Regions from separate parts of the Vibrio sp. QJM3NY_21 genome, predicted to be linked through region 2. Evidence: predicted binding sites of a transcription regulator. Region 2 holds the regulator's gene; each other region holds the start of a gene.
The links. Region 2 encodes CRP, which controls carbon source genes, mostly activating them, when cyclic AMP is high. Its sites were predicted from a motif close to TGTGANNNNNNTCACA; they were not measured.
Positions count from the first base shown of each region.

Region 1: the regulator CRP is predicted to act here: its motif matches at 1,152-1,167, upstream of cdd (cytidine deaminase).
Region 3: the regulator CRP is predicted to act here: its motif matches at 1,223-1,238, upstream of rppH (RNA pyrophosphohydrolase).
Region 4: the regulator CRP is predicted to act here: its motif matches at 1,890-1,905, upstream of recB (exodeoxyribonuclease V subunit beta).

Region 1 covers NZ_CM173513.1:1,530,029-1,534,237, forward strand. The annotation lists gene cdd (cytidine deaminase) at 160-1,047, opposite strand; gene AC3CID_RS06975 (LrgB family protein) at 1,405-2,082, opposite strand; gene AC3CID_RS06980 (CidA/LrgA family protein) at 2,085-2,456, opposite strand; gene sbcB (exodeoxyribonuclease I) at 2,482-3,906, opposite strand.
Region 2 covers NZ_CM173513.1:3,191,942-3,196,150, forward strand. The annotation lists gene AC3CID_RS14305 (TIGR02444 family protein) at 1-141, shown strand, start outside; gene AC3CID_RS14310 (hydrolase) at 418-1,410, shown strand; gene AC3CID_RS14315 (YheU family protein) at 1,509-1,721, shown strand; gene AC3CID_RS14320 (phosphoribulokinase) at 1,799-2,668, shown strand; gene crp (cAMP-activated global transcriptional regulator CRP) at 2,908-3,540, shown strand; gene AC3CID_RS14330 (2-oxoadipate dioxygenase/decarboxylase family protein) at 3,746-4,209, opposite strand, start outside.
Region 3 covers NZ_CM173513.1:557,427-561,635, reverse strand. The annotation lists gene ptsP (phosphoenolpyruvate--protein phosphotransferase) at 1-550, opposite strand, end outside; gene rppH (RNA pyrophosphohydrolase) at 553-1,071, opposite strand; gene mutH (DNA mismatch repair endonuclease MutH) at 1,688-2,353, shown strand; gene AC3CID_RS02475 (DUF6482 family protein) at 2,440-2,751, opposite strand; gene AC3CID_RS02470 (hypothetical protein) at 2,966-3,217, opposite strand; gene vpsR (cyclic-di-GMP-binding transcriptional regulator VpsR) at 3,834-4,209, opposite strand, start outside.
Region 4 covers NZ_CM173513.1:743,218-747,426, reverse strand. The annotation lists gene recB (exodeoxyribonuclease V subunit beta) at 1-1,792, opposite strand, end outside; gene recC (exodeoxyribonuclease V subunit gamma) at 2,254-4,209, opposite strand, start outside.

The DNA.
Region 1 (4,209 bases), 1.7 Mb from region 2:
CTTCCGATCTTTTGAGCGATTGATTGAAAACGGGGTGATCATACTTATTTCAATGATAAAAGCAAACGTTTGCGCAAGTTGTTGCGTTAATTACAGGTATAAAAAAAGCAGCCCCGTTAAATAGGGCTGCTTATTTAAAATTTTGTTAATTAGATGTACTTAGATTGCTAAGTAAGTCACTGGAATGTCGGGATTAATCGCTTCTAATGTAGATTGCGTATCCGCTAGGTGACTGATGCTACCTTCGGCAATTTCAACCAACGCTGCACTTTCAATCTGTTCAAAATCGAAGCCAGCCAGTTTAAGTTGAATCAACGCCACTTGTAGAGGTGGTAAGCTCGGGTTGAACGCTGCGTTTTCAGCGTAAGCACCGGTGAAAACCTCACCCGACGTCAATTGCAGTGAAACACCACTTAGGTTTTTGGTGTATGGAGCATGGCTGCGGTTTAGTGCTGCTAGCGCTTCTACAACAATAGGCGTTGTTTCTTCAGTCGTGTGCTTATGATCAAGCTTAGTCATTAGGCCAGTCGTCACACCTAAATCAGCAGGGCCGAATGAGTCTGGCAGGTATTCTTGCAGAGACATTTCATCACGTTGTGGAAGCTGAACCTTAAGCTCTTTCGCTGTGGTCAGTTCGTTCATGAATTGACGACAGTGACCACAAGGGCTGAAATTGATTGTGATATCAGAGATACCTTGCTCGCCTTTCATCCAAGCGTGGCTGATTGCAGATTGCTCGGCGTGTACTGTTTGGCCAAGTTGAGCACCAGCGATTTCAAGGTTTGCACCAAAATACAGAGTGCCAGACAAACCACGCACGATTGCACCAACATAAAAGTCAGATAACGGAGCGTAAGAATAGGCTGCGGCAAAAGGAAGTAGCGCAATACGTAGCTCGTCATCCGCGAAACCACTTGCTTGCAGTAGGCTAGCAAATTGTTCTGGAGACAATGTCGCGTCAAAGTTGTCTGCTAATACGATGTCACTCAAAAGTGCTTTGATTGCTGTTGGAGCACTTTCCAGCGCCAGGGTAATACGACTGTTCATGTTGAATCCTTAATTGACCTTAGGCTTTAATTCTATGCAATGCTCAGGAATTTTCTGTGATTTTGATCACTACTGTGTTGTTGCTGTTACATTGGTTTGCATAATTAGAGTGAGGTCACAGATGAAATCGATTGCAAGAGTAAAAACTACCATTGATATCGCACTTATTGCTTGAAATTGAGTTTGGTTTGTCACGTATTGATGAATAAATGTGAGAAAAAAGCCCAAGCTACCACTGAAATAATCAGGTTATGCTTGGGCTTATTGATATCTGTAACGCTTAAAAGTCGCGAACCAGTGAGTTTAGCTATTTACCAACTCATCGATTAGAGCGCGTATAAACTGTAATCAAAGTGGTTAAGAATAGAACCAAACCACGAGCGAAAATATACTCGGTGCAATGATTGAGGTGATAACCCCACAAAGAACCAATGCCAACGAACTGAATGCAGCATCTTCCTGATTCTTTTCAGCACAGGTCGCAGTACCTAAAGCGTGAGACACGGTACCCATGGTTAAACCACGCGCGATAGGGCTCTTAATGCCAATGAGATTGTAGATTGGGTAAGCAAAAATTGCCCCAAACAGACCGACAATCAATACTAGTATTGCCGCAATTGCTGCTTCACCACCTAAATGGCTCGACACTTCCATAGCAATTGGCGTGGTGACTGACTTACCTAATAAACTCGCAATCAAAGTTAAGTCCGCTTTAAAAGCCACTGCGATTAATGCTGTCGTTGTCATCGACATCACACTACCTAGCGTGCAAGCAAAGGTGATGATGCGCCAGTTGGCTCTGATTTGAGGTAGCTGTTCGTAAAGCGGATAAGCAAGGGCAACAACCGCAGGCTGCAGCATGTAGGTAATCCAGGTGTTGTCTGCATAGTAAGTCTCAAACGGTACTTTGAAGAACGTGAGTATCGGAATGATGATACCAATGCTGATCAGCAGGGGATTACACAGCGGTGAGTTTACTTTTTGACTTACCCAGCGAGCAAACAGGAATACCACGATGGTGAGTAGAATCCACATGATCAGTTACCTCTCGAAAGCAAGCGGTCTAAAAACCATGATAAGGACACCAACACCAGCAACGTGCCACCAACGGCGCTCGCCATAATTGGCAATGCGTTCGCGATGAGCATGTCGAAGTGATCCATCAACCCAACACTGATCGGAACAAACAGTAAGATCATTAGGCGGATAATCAAGCTTGCACCGGGTTGTACCCAGTGCGAAGGAACAATACCAATCACCATGGCGGCAAACAGAATCAACATGCCAAAAATACTGCCTGGGATTGAGGTATCCAAAAAGTGCTGTAACGCGTTACCTGCTGTAAGTGCACCTATGATTAAGGTGAAGGAGATTAAGCAGTAAACCAGCTGGATCAATCTTTCTTTCAAAGTGTTACGTCTCTTGATAATGGAATTAGCTAGCTAACTTTTCTACGTATTGATAAACCGACTTCAAGATAGCCATTTTCTTCTCGTCGCTTTCATGTTCATGCGCGAGGTTTTCAAGGTTGAGCATGTACTCTTCTAAACGGCTCTCATAAAACTCACGACAATGGTTCGCCCATTTCAATTGCTCAGCTTCGTCGAGCGTCCATGGGAAATGACGAGCACGGTAACGGAACAGTAACGGTTTAATACGTTCATCACCGAAGGTGATGTCTAAAGCTGCCAAGTTATTTGGGTCAGTTTCGCGAATGATGTTCATCGCTGTTTTATCAGCAGGTGAAAAGAAACCGTCGTAAAGGTGTGTATCAACATCATCACTCTTTTCGTACTCTCGTTCTTGTGAGTACAGGCCGATCAGTTTTTCGCGGATCTCTGGGTGTTCGCGCAGCAGTGCCAAGTTCTTCAAGCATTGTTGACGATCGATACCGATGGTTTCGGCATTTTCAGCCGTCAGCGTTTTGGCTGGAGCAAGAATAGGGCACTTGTTCAGTTGAACCAATTTAATGGGTACGGGTAGCTCGTCTTCACCCAGTTCACTGCGTTTGGTGTAGAGTCTGTCTCTGAGTTCATCAGCGTCCAGTTCTAACAGGGGGCTTGGATCTTTGGCTAAATCAACCACGATAACGGCATTTTGATTGGTTGGGTGCCAAGCCATAGGCACAATCCAACTTGTGTAGTTGCAGTCACGGCCAAACATGCCCGAAACGTGCATCAATGGTGTCATGTTTACAATATCAACCAGGTCATTCAGCTTACGCTTATGACGCATGTTGTAAAGGTAATCGAACATCTTAGGTTGTGCAGCTTTCAGCTTCTTCGCTAACTCGATGGTCGCAACAACATCTGCCATCGCATCGTGCGCGTTCTCATGTTCAATGCCGTTTGCCACAGATAGGTGTTCCAGTTTGAAGCTTGGATAACCTTCTTCGTTCTCTGGCCAAACAATGCCTTCAGGGCGCAGTGCGTGAACAGCGCGCATTACATCTAATAGATCCCAACGTGAGTTGCCGTTCTGCCAGCTCCACGCATATGGGTCGATGAAGTTTCGGTAGCAGGTGTAACGCGTTACCTCGTCATCGAATCGAATACTGTTGTAGCCAAGGCTTGTGGTATTTGGTTTCGCCAACTCAGCATGGATCTTAGCGATAAACTCTGGTTCAGGAAGACCTTGTGAAGCCGCTTTTTGTGGTGTGATACGGGTGATCAGTGCAGCTTCAGGCGCAGGGAGATAATCAGCGGGAGGTTGGCAATAGATAACCAGAGGCTCTCCAATAACATTGAAATCTTGATCGGTACGAACACCCGCAAACTGACTCGGACGGTCTTTTGCTGGGCTAACGCCCCACGTTTCGTAATCGAAAAAGAAGTAGGTCGGCTGATTATCTGAACTCATTGAATTTCCTGAACAGCAAGCGCGGAACGTTTACTGTGGCTGAAGGTTAGTTTTGTTCAGTATCTGATAGTATGCGGTACGCGTGCAACCCAGATCACAAATAAATTGCCGGAAAACGGTGCTTTACTATTCAATCAAGTCGGTGGGGAAGGTTTTGAATCCAATTGTGGCTTTTCTATGGTCACAATTTTGCCTGTGTACCTCTTTTTTACCTATCTTTTCACCTTAGCTGTTGTAAGGCGATGAGTTGGGTTTCAGGTTTACCGCGAATGAGTTTGTTTGTCTTTTACTCTAAAGCTGTGT
Region 2 (4,209 bases):
CAGCAATCTGATCTCGTCGACTGCATTAATTCTCTTCAGCTTACGGCTAACCAGCAATCACCACTCGCTTTTCAATACTGTCGTTTATTAGGGGCAGAAAACCTCTACGACGCTTTTTCTGAACCAGCACCCCAACCCTAACGCGTTTCCTTTCTCTAATCTTCAATCAAGATCCCAGCTGACCTTGGTAGTATCGCTCTTCGTTTTCACACGGGAGTGGCGCGCATGACTGGCAATATGTTTGAAGCTCAATCTCGACAATATTCAACCAGTTACCTACACCCTGTTTTTGTAACCCGTATCAGTGAAACCCTTGCGCTTATACCGAGAATCAACCAAGCTCAAATAAAAACGTGGGCGTTTCGCTAAAAGCTCAACACTTTATCAAAGCCCATAAAAGAAGCATGGACTGTTTTTATGACAATATTTACCGCAGCCGCTGGTTTATCTAATCCGCACTTACAAACCTTAGTGCCACGATTTATTAGAAAGCAGGCATTGTTTGACCCTCAATGGCAAACCTTAGAAACCCCTGACGGTGACTTTCTCGATCTTGCTTGGAGCGAATCGCCAGAGGGTGACACCCCAAGTAATGAGGCTCGAAGTAACAAGCCGATATTCGTTCTATTCCATGGCTTAGAGGGAAGCTTTGAAAGCCCTTATGCCAACGGACTGATGAATGCCTTTGCTAAAGATGGCTGGCTATCAGTGATGATGCACTTCAGAGGCTGCAGCGGAAAGCCCAATCGCTTGGCTCGCGCTTACCATTCAGGTGAAGTCGAAGATGCACGCTTTTTCCTAAGACATCTACACGCCCAGTTTCCCAATAACCCGAAGGTAGCGGTTGGTATATCTTTGGGCGGTAACATGCTGGCGAACTATTTGGCTGAGTACGCGGACGACCCACTGCTGTCGGCGGCGACGATTGTCTCTGCACCTTTTGATCTGGCTTGTTGCTCTAGTCGTATTGAGCGAGGTTTCTCTAAGCTCTATAAAAAGTACCTGCTCAACTCTCTCAAATCGAATGCCTTGAAAAAGATTAAGCTGCTGCAAGAAAAGCTCGGTATCACCGCCGAAACCATTAAGAAGATAGACAAGCTGTATGAGTTTGATGAACGTATTACTGCGCCTCTGCACGGGTTCAAGAATGCTCAGGATTACTATGCTCAGTGCTCAGCGCTTCCTAAACTTAATAAGATTAAACTACCGACTCAGATCATCCATGCCAAAGACGATCCGTTTATGACAGACGACGTGATTCCAAAGTTCGTGTTGCCTGACAACATCGACTATCGCCTATTTCAAAAAGGCGGCCATGTGGGGTTCATTACCGGTAGCACGCTCAAACCAAGGTTTTGGTTAGAAGAAGCGTTACCCGCCTACTATGAAAGTATTCAAGATTCGGCATAATGGCCGAGCCTTTTTAAGGACTGAGTGGTAGACGTCACTAGACACAGTAATCAACACATCAATAAACCTATTTATGAACATAAAAGAGAGAAGTATTTATGATCATCCCATGGCAAGACATTGCGCCAGAAACACTGGAAAACCTCATTAAAGAATTCGTGCTGCGTGAAGGCACAGACTACGGCGACGTAGAGGTTTCACTGCAAAACAAGATTGATCAAGTGAAACATCAATTAGCCTCAAAGGAAGTCAGCATCGTGTTTTCTGAGCTGCATGAAACCGTTGATATTCAAGTCACAAAACGCTTCTAAGCTGCGCTCATAAAGGAGCCGTGTTATAGTGGTAAACGATTGCTAACAAGTAAGTTACTCAAAAGACAAGGGTTGTCATGTCCGCTAAACATCCAATTATTGCGGTGACGGGTTCATCAGGAGCCGGCACCACCACTACCTCAGAAGCCTTCCGAAAAATGTTCAATATGATGGACGTGAAGGCCGCTTGGGTTGAAGGGGATAGTTTCCATCGCTTCACTCGACCAGAGATGGACGTCGAGATCCGTAAGGCTCGCGAGCAAGGTAAGCACATCAGCTACTTTGGTCCACAAGCCAACGATTTTGGCGCATTAGAAGAGTTCTTCCGTCAATACGGTAATGAAGGCACGGGTAAAGTCCGTAGTTACCTACATACCTTCGATGAAGCCGTGCCTTACAATCAAATGCCGGGCACCTTTACGCCATGGCAAGAGATCCCAGAAAATTCCGATGTGATGTTCTACGAAGGTCTTCATGGTGGCGTAGTCGATGGCGATATTAACGTCTCGCAACACGTCGACCTGCTTATCGGCATGGTACCTATCGTAAACCTAGAGTGGATCCAGAAATTCGTTCGTGACACACGCGATCGTGGGCATTCTCGCGAAGCGGTGATGGACTCGATTGTTCGCTCAATGGATGATTACCTTAATTACATCACCCCACAATTTTCGCGTACTCACATCAACTTTCAGCGTGTTCCAACCGTAGATACATCGAACCCACTGAACGCCAAAGGGATTCCAAGTTTAGACGAAAGCTTCGTGGTTATACGTTTGCGTGGCATCAAAAACGTCGATTTCCCCTACCTTCTAGCTATGATAGATGGCTCATTTATGTCACGCCACAACACGCTTGTGGTGCCAGGCGGCAAGATGAGTTTTGCTATGGAGCTCATTGTAAGGCCCATCCTACAACAGCTCATCGAAACCGGAAAAATAGGTTAACAAGACACCATTCTGGTTGATTACTTTTCATACCGTGATCATGTGCACAATTTTGCGTAAAAAATCGTAGCTTGGTCACGATTAAAATCAAGAAATAGTACCTGAAAAAGGATACTATTCTTAAACGAAACACAAGATAGCTTGCAGCGCTCAACGAGTGCTCTTATCCTACAAGTCAATCCAGGCTTAGCTAAAATACGGAAAGCGGCAAGCATACCCTGCAGAGGAAGTAAGATATTATGGTTCTAGGTAAACCCCAAACCGATCCAACATTAGAGTGGTTCCTTTCACACTGTCATATTCATAAGTACCCTTCAAAAAGTACTTTGATTCATGCTGGTGAAAAGGCAGAAACCTTGTACTACATCGTTAAAGGTTCTGTGGCAGTTCTTATCAAAGACGAAGAAGGTAAGGAAATGATTCTTTCTTACCTAAACCAAGGTGACTTCATTGGTGAACTTGGCCTCTTCGAAGAAGACCAAGAGCGTACTGCATGGGTTCGTGCAAAATCTCCTTGTGAAGTAGCTGAAATTTCTTTCAAGAAATTCCGTCAGCTTATCCAAGTGAACCCAGATATCCTAATGCGCCTTTCAGCGCAAATGGCAAACCGTCTACAAGTAACTAGCCAAAAGGTTGGCGACTTAGCGTTCCTTGACGTAACAGGTCGTATCGCTCAAACGCTACTTAACCTAGCGAAACAGCCAGATGCAATGACTCACCCTGACGGCATGCAAATCAAGATCACTCGTCAAGAGATTGGCCAGATTGTTGGTTGTTCTCGTGAGACAGTAGGTCGTATCTTGAAGATGCTAGAAGAGCAGAACCTAATTTCTGCACACGGTAAAACTATCGTGGTATACGGCACTCGTTAATCTCGATTAACTGAGCCAAAAATTTGAAAGCCACCAAATGCAAATTTGGTGGCTTTTTTGTTTTCTAAAGATCTAGAGAGCAGATGCGAGATGCGAGATGCGAGATGCGAGATGCGAATGGAGCACCTCCCGCGTCCAAGCGCAAACACTCTCAAAGCGAAGCGTACCCGCATCTTTAGGGTAAAGCCCGTGCTCGTATCTTTCTTTAACCGTTGGTGCTCTCAAAGATCTTGTCAGCCGATACTGCAACAAATCCTGTATAAATCTCACCATTCGCCATCGCATAACGCTTAGCGAACTCGTAGAAGCCACCAGGAATCACCTCATTGCCTTCAACAAATGAAACTGGCACTTTGTCTGCCATTGTAGATGATTGCTCTAATAAGACCTCTGGAGAGCCTTTAACCTGACCGCCAGATGCATTGATAGTGAAACCTGAATCACTCAAATAGTCATTCACAGTCTGTACTTCATCGAACTCATTAAGCTGGTTCACACTCACCGTAAAGTGGTTTGCACCGTAACCATGAGCCGCTAGCCAAGACGCGTATTCACTCTCTTTTGCTAGCACTTGGAAATCCGCGAAACTCAGATCCCAAAGGCGACCACCAAACAAGAACTCATGACCTTGAAGCTTGCTTGCGTCTACTTGCTCAACCAACTTCGCAA
Region 3 (4,209 bases), 900 kb from region 2:
CAATCGCAACGCCCGATGAAGCTGCAATACCTTTAATCTTAGGTAGCTTCTGTTGCTCTAAAAGCCAATGGCCTTGAGTTTGAGCGTGCGCCACAATGACCGCAAGTTGTGCTGAGAGTGTGACAAGGAAGGATTCTTCCATCTCACTGAATAAACGAGGAGACTTCTGTTGAATGACCAATACGCCAAGCACTTGCTTACGATGGATAATCGGAGTGCCGAGAAAAGAGTGATAAACCTTTTCTCCAAGCTCTGGAAAAAACTTATAAGCAGGGTGAGCAGACGCTTGTGCAAGGTTGATAGGTTCAGCACTTCTTTTGACAAGGCCAACCAGACCTTCGTCAAAACCAATGTGAATGCTATTGCCTTTGAAGATCAGGCCTTGAGTTGCCATCAACTCAAGACGCTGCATATCATTATTTGCCAAATACACGGTGCAACATTCCGTCTGCATCGCACTGCATGTCTCTTTAACCAAAATATCAAGAGCCGTCGACACATCTTCAACTCTTGATACGTGTTCAACTATTTCCCTTAGTTGACTGAGCATGCTTAACCTCTACGCAATTTGCGTTTTCCTTTTGTTTTTCGCTCTTTAAACGGCATTGCTAAAGATGCGAATTCTTTCATCGCTCGACGGTAAACATCTCGCTTGAAAGAAACAACTTGTCGAACTGGGTACCAGTAACTCACCCAACGCCAACCATCAAACTCAGGTGTACTTCCACGCTGCATATTGATCTGCGATTCATCGCAATCTAAGCGTAAAAGGAACCACTTCTGTTTTTGTCCAATACAGACAGGTTTAGAATCCCACCGAACCAGTCGTTTGGGCAGCTTATAGCGTAACCAATGACGACTTGTCGCGACGATCTTTACATCCTTTTTAGTAAGGCCAACCTCTTCATACAACTCGCGGTACATTGCCTGTTCCGGAGTTTCACCTTCATCTATTCCCCCTTGAGGGAATTGCCATGAATGTTGCCCGTATCGTTTAGCCCAGAAGACCTGACCATGGTTGTTACAGATTACAATACCAACATTTAATCGGTAACCATCGCCATCTATCACTGGCCAACCTCTATCTAAATTTTTAATTACTCTGATTTTTCCACATATCCCCAATCGGAGCAAACTTAGTGACGTGACAAGCGCTATATTTATGAATATTAACTAAGAATATGGATAAGTTTTGCTCAAATTCTAGTTACCCACACAAGAGTGAGACATAGACCACATTTATTCACCTTTTCTGTGAATAACTATGTGAAGAATTACCCGCAATCGTTTTTTTTAATCCATAGATTCATCAACATCAAAAACACCAAGTCGAGTAAATATAATTTATTTAATTAAAAATCAATTGATTAGAATTATAATTTCATTTTTAAAAACATTAGAAAAGTAAAAGATCTTTCAAAAACAGAACATGGTTAAAGATCAACCACTCCGATGTTTATCCACACTAGTAAGCGAAAGATTCATTTTGAACCCCATTTGGCAAGCATTTAATCCACCATAAACCCCTGTTTATTTATCCACTAAATTAATATTTCAATTAATTACCTTTATGTCCTGTGGATAACCATGAGTTTGATCCCTTTCCTAACAAGGAGATCATTTCTTAACCAGTCGTCATATGGTGATAACTTCTGGTAAAATCATTTTTTTGATCATGTCTTTTATTATGAAACCAGAACCACAAACACAACAAGAGCTGCTAGACAGAGCGTATGCTATCGCCGGAATGACCTTTAAAGAGCTCGCCGATGAAGCTGAGATGGTGATGCCAAACGACCTCAAGCGTGATAAAGGCTGGGTTGGACAGCTATTGGAATGGCACTTGGGTGCGCCCGCAGGCAGTAAACCAGAACAAGATTTTGCCAAACTCGGTATCGAGCTTAAAAGCATCCCGATTGGCTACTCTGGAAAGCCACTCGAAACCACCTTTGTTTGTGTCGCTCCATTGATGGGCGTGCAAGGCATAACTTGGGAAACCAGTCACGTTCGAAACAAGCTGTCTAAAGTGTTGTGGATCCCAGTTGAGGGAGAAAGAGAGATCCCGCTGGCAGAAAGGCATGTTGGCTCCCCATTACTCTGGACACCAAGCCTAGCTGAAAACGAACTCCTGAAAAGAGACTGGGAAGAACTGATGGAGTTAATCGTGTTGGGTAATGTTGAACAGATAACAGCAAGACACGGCGAAGCACTGCATTTGCGACCAAAAGCGGCCAACAGTCGCGTGTTAACAGAAGCTTACGGTGCAAGTGGAAAACCTATCAAGACTAAGCCACGTGGTTTCTATCTACGGACTCAATTCACCCATAAATTGCTGACAACCCATTACGCATAGAGCTCTTATCTAGCATAGATGGACCAAACTATCAGTATGTTACAAACCGCCTGTAACTAGAATCAATCTCTAGCTACAAACGCTCTCTAATGAGGTTTGAGCGCCAGTTCAATATCACAGTAGCTTTGGCTCGGCTCATTACCAAACTCATCATAGGCGTTGTGTAAGCGAAGATACGCCTTTTCAAAACCGAGCCGGAGCAACTCTTCTTTCACTTGATCCAAGGATCCAAAGTGAAGCGGCTCACCGTCTTGCTTTACCGGTTCTAGCTTGTGTTTATATTCCACTGCTAATAGATATTCCGAGATATCGGAACAGCCAATAACGTATACCTTCGGTGTTTGATAAGAGTCTTTGTGCTCTCCATGTAACCACATGTCTAATTGATGCTTTTGCATAGCCGGCCTCCCTTGCTCTATAAAGCGTAGTAGAACTCTTTTTCTTTACTAGATAACGACTTAAAAAAGCACACATAACGGCTTAAAAAAGCAAAAAAGAGAAGCAAGTGCTTCTCTTTTTTGGCCAGTTTTAGTTCAAAAGCTTGCACTTCCGACGCCACAACTATCACTGATATTTATCTTAAGGGGTGAAAGGCGCTATCACCCCACAAGGTTACGTCGGTATTCGTGCGCTTAAGACTCGACGAAGGTGACGAACTCGACGTTCAATCGTAACGACTTCAGGTTCAGAAAAACCAATTGGTCGACCATCGGCTTCAAGGCCAATATCTCTCAATAAATGAGTATTGTTCCATGGTAGATCGTATGAACTACGACGAACTTTTCGTTGCCATTCACGTTCTTCACGACGAAGATCTGCACGGATAAGGACTGTTGCTAGTTTTAAGTATACTGAGTGACGCATAATAACTCTCCAGTTGTAAAATAAACTGAGGAAAAATAGCGTATTAGATAGTATGAGGGCTTCTCACTTAGCTGCTATTTTTCCGCAGCCAAATAAGGGTACGGATCTATTAGTTAGGTTTATCTTGGGTGTTTCGATCGGCCATGGCTGATGTTTGTGACATAACTGTCACCATGTCAGTACACGGATCAAACGACGCGCAAATATGCTGTATAAAATCGAAATGTTTCATTTGCGCCTCCAAACTAACTAAAAAATCCAAAAAGAAATGAGATAATAAAAGCAAATAAGTCTTTGTTAAACCATTGCTTTCACGGTTAAAGTCTAACCAAGTGAGTATATTATTCAACCGATAATTGATTAACAATTTCAAAACAAATGATTCACCCAAAATATTAGTTGCATATCACTTTATATATAACATATTCACTATGATTATATAAAATCACAGAACATCTCTCTTAAAGACCGAACCTCCAATAGCTCAATCTATCAATCTGTCAGCAGTCAACGATCAACGATCAACGATAAGTTGTAGCAATGGATATAAAAAACCACGCATCATGCGTGGCTCTTAGATTTACACTAACTGGATAGAATCAATGAATAGAGAGCTCTAAACAACACCTTCAGAAATCAGGCTATGTTTATTCAGCAATCGGTACATGGTTGCACGCGAAACTCCAAGCTCCTTAGCGGCCAACGATACTTGACCACCATAAGATTCCAGAACAATCAGCAACGCATCTCGCTCTGAACGCTCACGGATACTTTTGAGACTACGGCGCTCATCATTCTGTTTTGGTAAATCAAGTTGTTGATCGTCAATGATCACCGCATCCGACATCAGCACGACACGCTTAATTTGATTCATCAGCTCACGCACATTGCCCGGCCAGTGATAACGATTCATCGAGCGGATAGCATCGTCTGAAAAGCTCTTCGCTTGAGCATTAAACTCTTTTGAATACTCACGTAGAAAATGATTAGCC
Region 4 (4,209 bases), 1.1 Mb from region 2:
AGTACACGCTCGCAATGCCTTGCTCAGACAGCGCATTCTTAATCAGACGACCTTCACTACCGGTTCGAACCAAGACAGCAATATCACCCGCATTCACGGCATGTTGTTTTTTGCCGTTATCAAAATAGGCTTGTTCGTTTTGAGAAGCCGTCAGAATAGTTTGAACTTGACTCGCCGTCGCCTCGGCCATGGCTTTGTGATATTCGCCTTTTGGTAAGGGCTTATCTTCAGCATCTTGCAGCCAAAAGGTAAGTGCGTGCTGAGTTTCTCCGTTCATTACCCATTGGCGTTTATCAGCCGATGGGCTGGCTGCGACAGGCAAAAATGGAATGTCTTGGTCGTAGATAAACGGGCTATCCGAATTCATAAACACTTGGTTTACCGCGCTGACCATATCAGCACTCGAACGCCAGTTAGTCCCTAAAGTGTAGTGAGCACTAACTTGGTTTCTCGCCTTGATATAGGTAAAGATATCCGCGCCACGGAAGCCATAAATAGCCTGCTTCGGGTCACCGATCATAAACAGACCACACTGCGGGTTATCGAGATAAATTCGGCTGAAAATACTGTACTGCAGCGGATCGGTATCTTGGAATTCATCGATCATCGCCACTGGGTATAAGGTACGAATTCTTTCCACCAGCAGTGATTGCTCATCCACATCAATCGATGCAGATAACTGAGTCAGCAAGTCATCAAACGATAGCCACTGTTTCTGCTGTTTAGCCTTGGCTAACATGGTTCGACAATGAGTAATCGCATGTGCCAACAATGGGGCTTTCAGATCTGCTGGAGAATTTAAGAAGTCCTCAATCGCTTCGAAAACTGCGTGCTGAGGTGCAGTACCTTTCGGCGTTTTTTCAATTAGAGTGGCTTGTGAGAACTTCTCTAGTTTATCTGGAAACTGGTAATCATGAGTGTCGCTCTGCGCCCATGCTGTGACGGCTTCTAACCAAGTAGGCAGAGACTTCTTGGTGTAGCTGCGTTTGTTCACATCTGAACCTGAAATCAAAGCCAAAAAGTCCGCTTCGGATTCGCACCACAACGTCTTAAGTTGCTTCACTTTATCTAGGTTTTGGTTGTGTAGCGTTTGTAAGTCGCCCGACATCGCATCTACGGTCAGCTTCAGCGGAGATCCTGTCAGGTAGCGATTTACGTCAGCCAATAACGAAGCGGGAGAGCCCCAAATATTTCGCACTTCACCAGCCAGTTGAATTGGCAGCGGGTAGAACTGCTTACGCCAATAGTCGGCAACCACTTGTGCTTTCAGATGGCTTTCATCGGTCACAAATTCATTATCAAAACGGCTTCCAGACTCGAAGGCATTCTGAGTCAACATTCTCTGACAGAAACCGTGAATGGTGTAAACCGCAGCCTCATCCATTTGCCTTTCAGCATTGAGCAGAGTTTTCGCAGCGCCAGCATGATCATCGATAGCTTGTAATAAAGGAGCAATCACTGGGTCGTCACTTTGTCCACGAGCAAACGCAATACGTGCATCATGGATTCGAGCGCGGATACGATCGCGTAGCTCTGCCGTTGCGGCTTCAGTAAAGGTCACCACCAGAATTTGGTCTACAGTAAGCTCCTCATGGTGTCGAGTAGCTTCAGTCAGATCACCTTGCGGCGCAGCGGTACCGTGCCCAAGCAGTAGGCGCAAATACAAGCCAGCGATGGTAAATGTTTTACCCGTACCCGCTGATGCTTCAATTAAACGCGCGCCATGAAGTGGAAACGTCATGGTATCAAGTGTTTGTGGAACGATTACCTGAGCACTGCTTGTGGTCGTCATGCCTTACTGCCTTCTGATAAATTAGTCTGTTACAAATGTGACCTAGCGTAGAAAACGTCATGCAATTTACGTCCTACGCCAATTTGTTAATAGTTAGTGCGATCTCTCTCACGGATCAATTCAGATCGCCTCGCTACTATGCGCCCACGAGTTCAGGAGCGCCTACGAGTTTTATACTCATGCGTTACTTTGAACCACTGAATAATGGTCCCTCTGACCTGTGGCCGTACAGCGAACGCCCTACACTAATAATGATTTACTGGCGGCCACTTTATTTCCTGTACCCTGACTTTCCGCAAATCACTATCTATCGCTTTTACTAAGCTTATACCTCGATTACCTCTAACCTTTTGATAAGCCCTGCACTCCAAATTTACATCTAACTCTTTATTTTCCATGTCTTTATTCAAACGCATCTCTTTGACGTTAGTATCGTTGGCGATCTTGCTGATCACTGCTGATTATTCCTGATCTTCAAGATCGGCAGCGGCAAGTCTTGCGGCCTGTAACACAAGCGTTGAATACATACGCGACTCAGCAGCCAGTTCATCATCCCACTTAGGCCAAATTCGTGAGATATAGGTGTCTCTGCCCTCGCCCGTAAAGGCGAAGCTGTCATTAAAAGTATCGGCCATTTTCTTAAGTGACTTTTCTTCGTCATCGACCCATTTACCACGGCTAAAGCCAGCCTCAACGCCAGCCAATGCGGTTTTCGGGAAGTAAGGCAGTGGTGCTGTCATGCCTTGATAAAACAGTCGTACTAACTCAGCCAGCAAACTCTTCGCCTGAAGCGCATCGCCGATAGGTTGTAGCGTTTGGTGAACCACGCCTTCTTTTCTGTCGTAGCCAATAATATGGGTCGTTTTTCCGTGTCCCATCACTGCACAACATAGATGATCAATCCACGCTGCCAAATAATCTTGAGAGCGTATTTTACCGCTACGGAAACGAACTAGACCCGATTGATAGTTTTGAGTTAACCAACCCATCAAACGAACAGGTTTGCCTTCGCCTAACACATCAAATTCGATATTCACTTCGAGATCTTGCTGCGGTGATCCGCTCACAAATCGAATCTCTTTAGCTAAGTCTTCCGCTTGAACACGATTGGTTTCAAATTCGATATCACCAAAGGCGCCGACCGGTAATCGGCCCTGTGCTTTTTGCTCAGAGACAAATAATCGAACCGCTTCGTCTGCACCTTCAGGGTGGTCCAGCAACACTTGCAGCAAAGCATCCTTAAGTTGGAAACTCTCTAAACCATTAAGTACGAACGGTTCATCATCTTCCATCACAGGAAGCGGCGGCTCAAACACCACTTTTAGACGGCGATTAAAGAAGTACTGCACTGGCAAACGCCAAAAACGCTGTAACTCAACCAAGTCGAGTTCTAACGGATACGTTGCCCCCAACAAATAGTCATCCAATGCACGATTGAACTCACCACTGCGCTCACCTGAACGGTTAGCCGCAGGAAGCCATTCTTTGGCGTAACTCAGCACATGGCTTGCGTCACCTTGAGTAAAGGCTGCAGGGCTAAACGGTGTCATGGTGTGTTCAAAGCTGATCGCTTGAGTCAGGTTGATGCCTGAATCATCACTTGGTAACGCTTGGTCTTCACTTAAGCAATAGTTCTGCTGGCAGTACTCGATCAACTCTGAAACCAATACCGACGGCACTCGCTCGGTATTATCTTGAATCGAGCGGCCGACATAGCTGATGTATAAGCACTCTTGTGCTGACAACATCGCTTCTAAGAATAGATAACGGTCATCATCACGACGAGAACGATCGCCAGGTCGAGCTAGACTCTTTTTGCCTACGCCATTCGGCGAGCGAGTTTGGCCGCTCATCAAGTCAAAACCTTCTGGTGGCATTGAGCGAGGGTAAACACCATCATTCATACCTAACAAACAAACCGTTTTGAACGGAATAGAACGCATCGGCATTAAGGTACAAAAGTTAACTTGGCCAGCTAAGAATCGCTGGCTAATACGCGCGCCAGATAACTTATTATTGAGGTACTGGTAGATAATGCTTGGCGACAGTTCTTGTTCGTACAGGGCATCATCAAGCTGTTCATTCAATTGGGAAAGTGCATCGCGAATCGATTTAAGCACCACCTCGCCTTCCAGCTCAACCGCAAAGAAATCATCAATCATTTGCAGCAAGATTTCACGCCACATATCGATAGATTGTGTTTCAGTTAAACGTTGGCGGTAATGGGCAATACGATCGATAAAGTGCGCTAACTTACCAGCAAGTTCGGCGTTAATACCTTGAACTTCGTTATAAGCGGCAATCGGAGAGTGTTCAGTTTCAAATAAACCCGCAGAGTCCGACATCGCATAGCCTAAGAGCATGCGCTGAATACCGAATAGCCAAGTATTTTGCTCGGTCGCAGGTAGATCAAATTC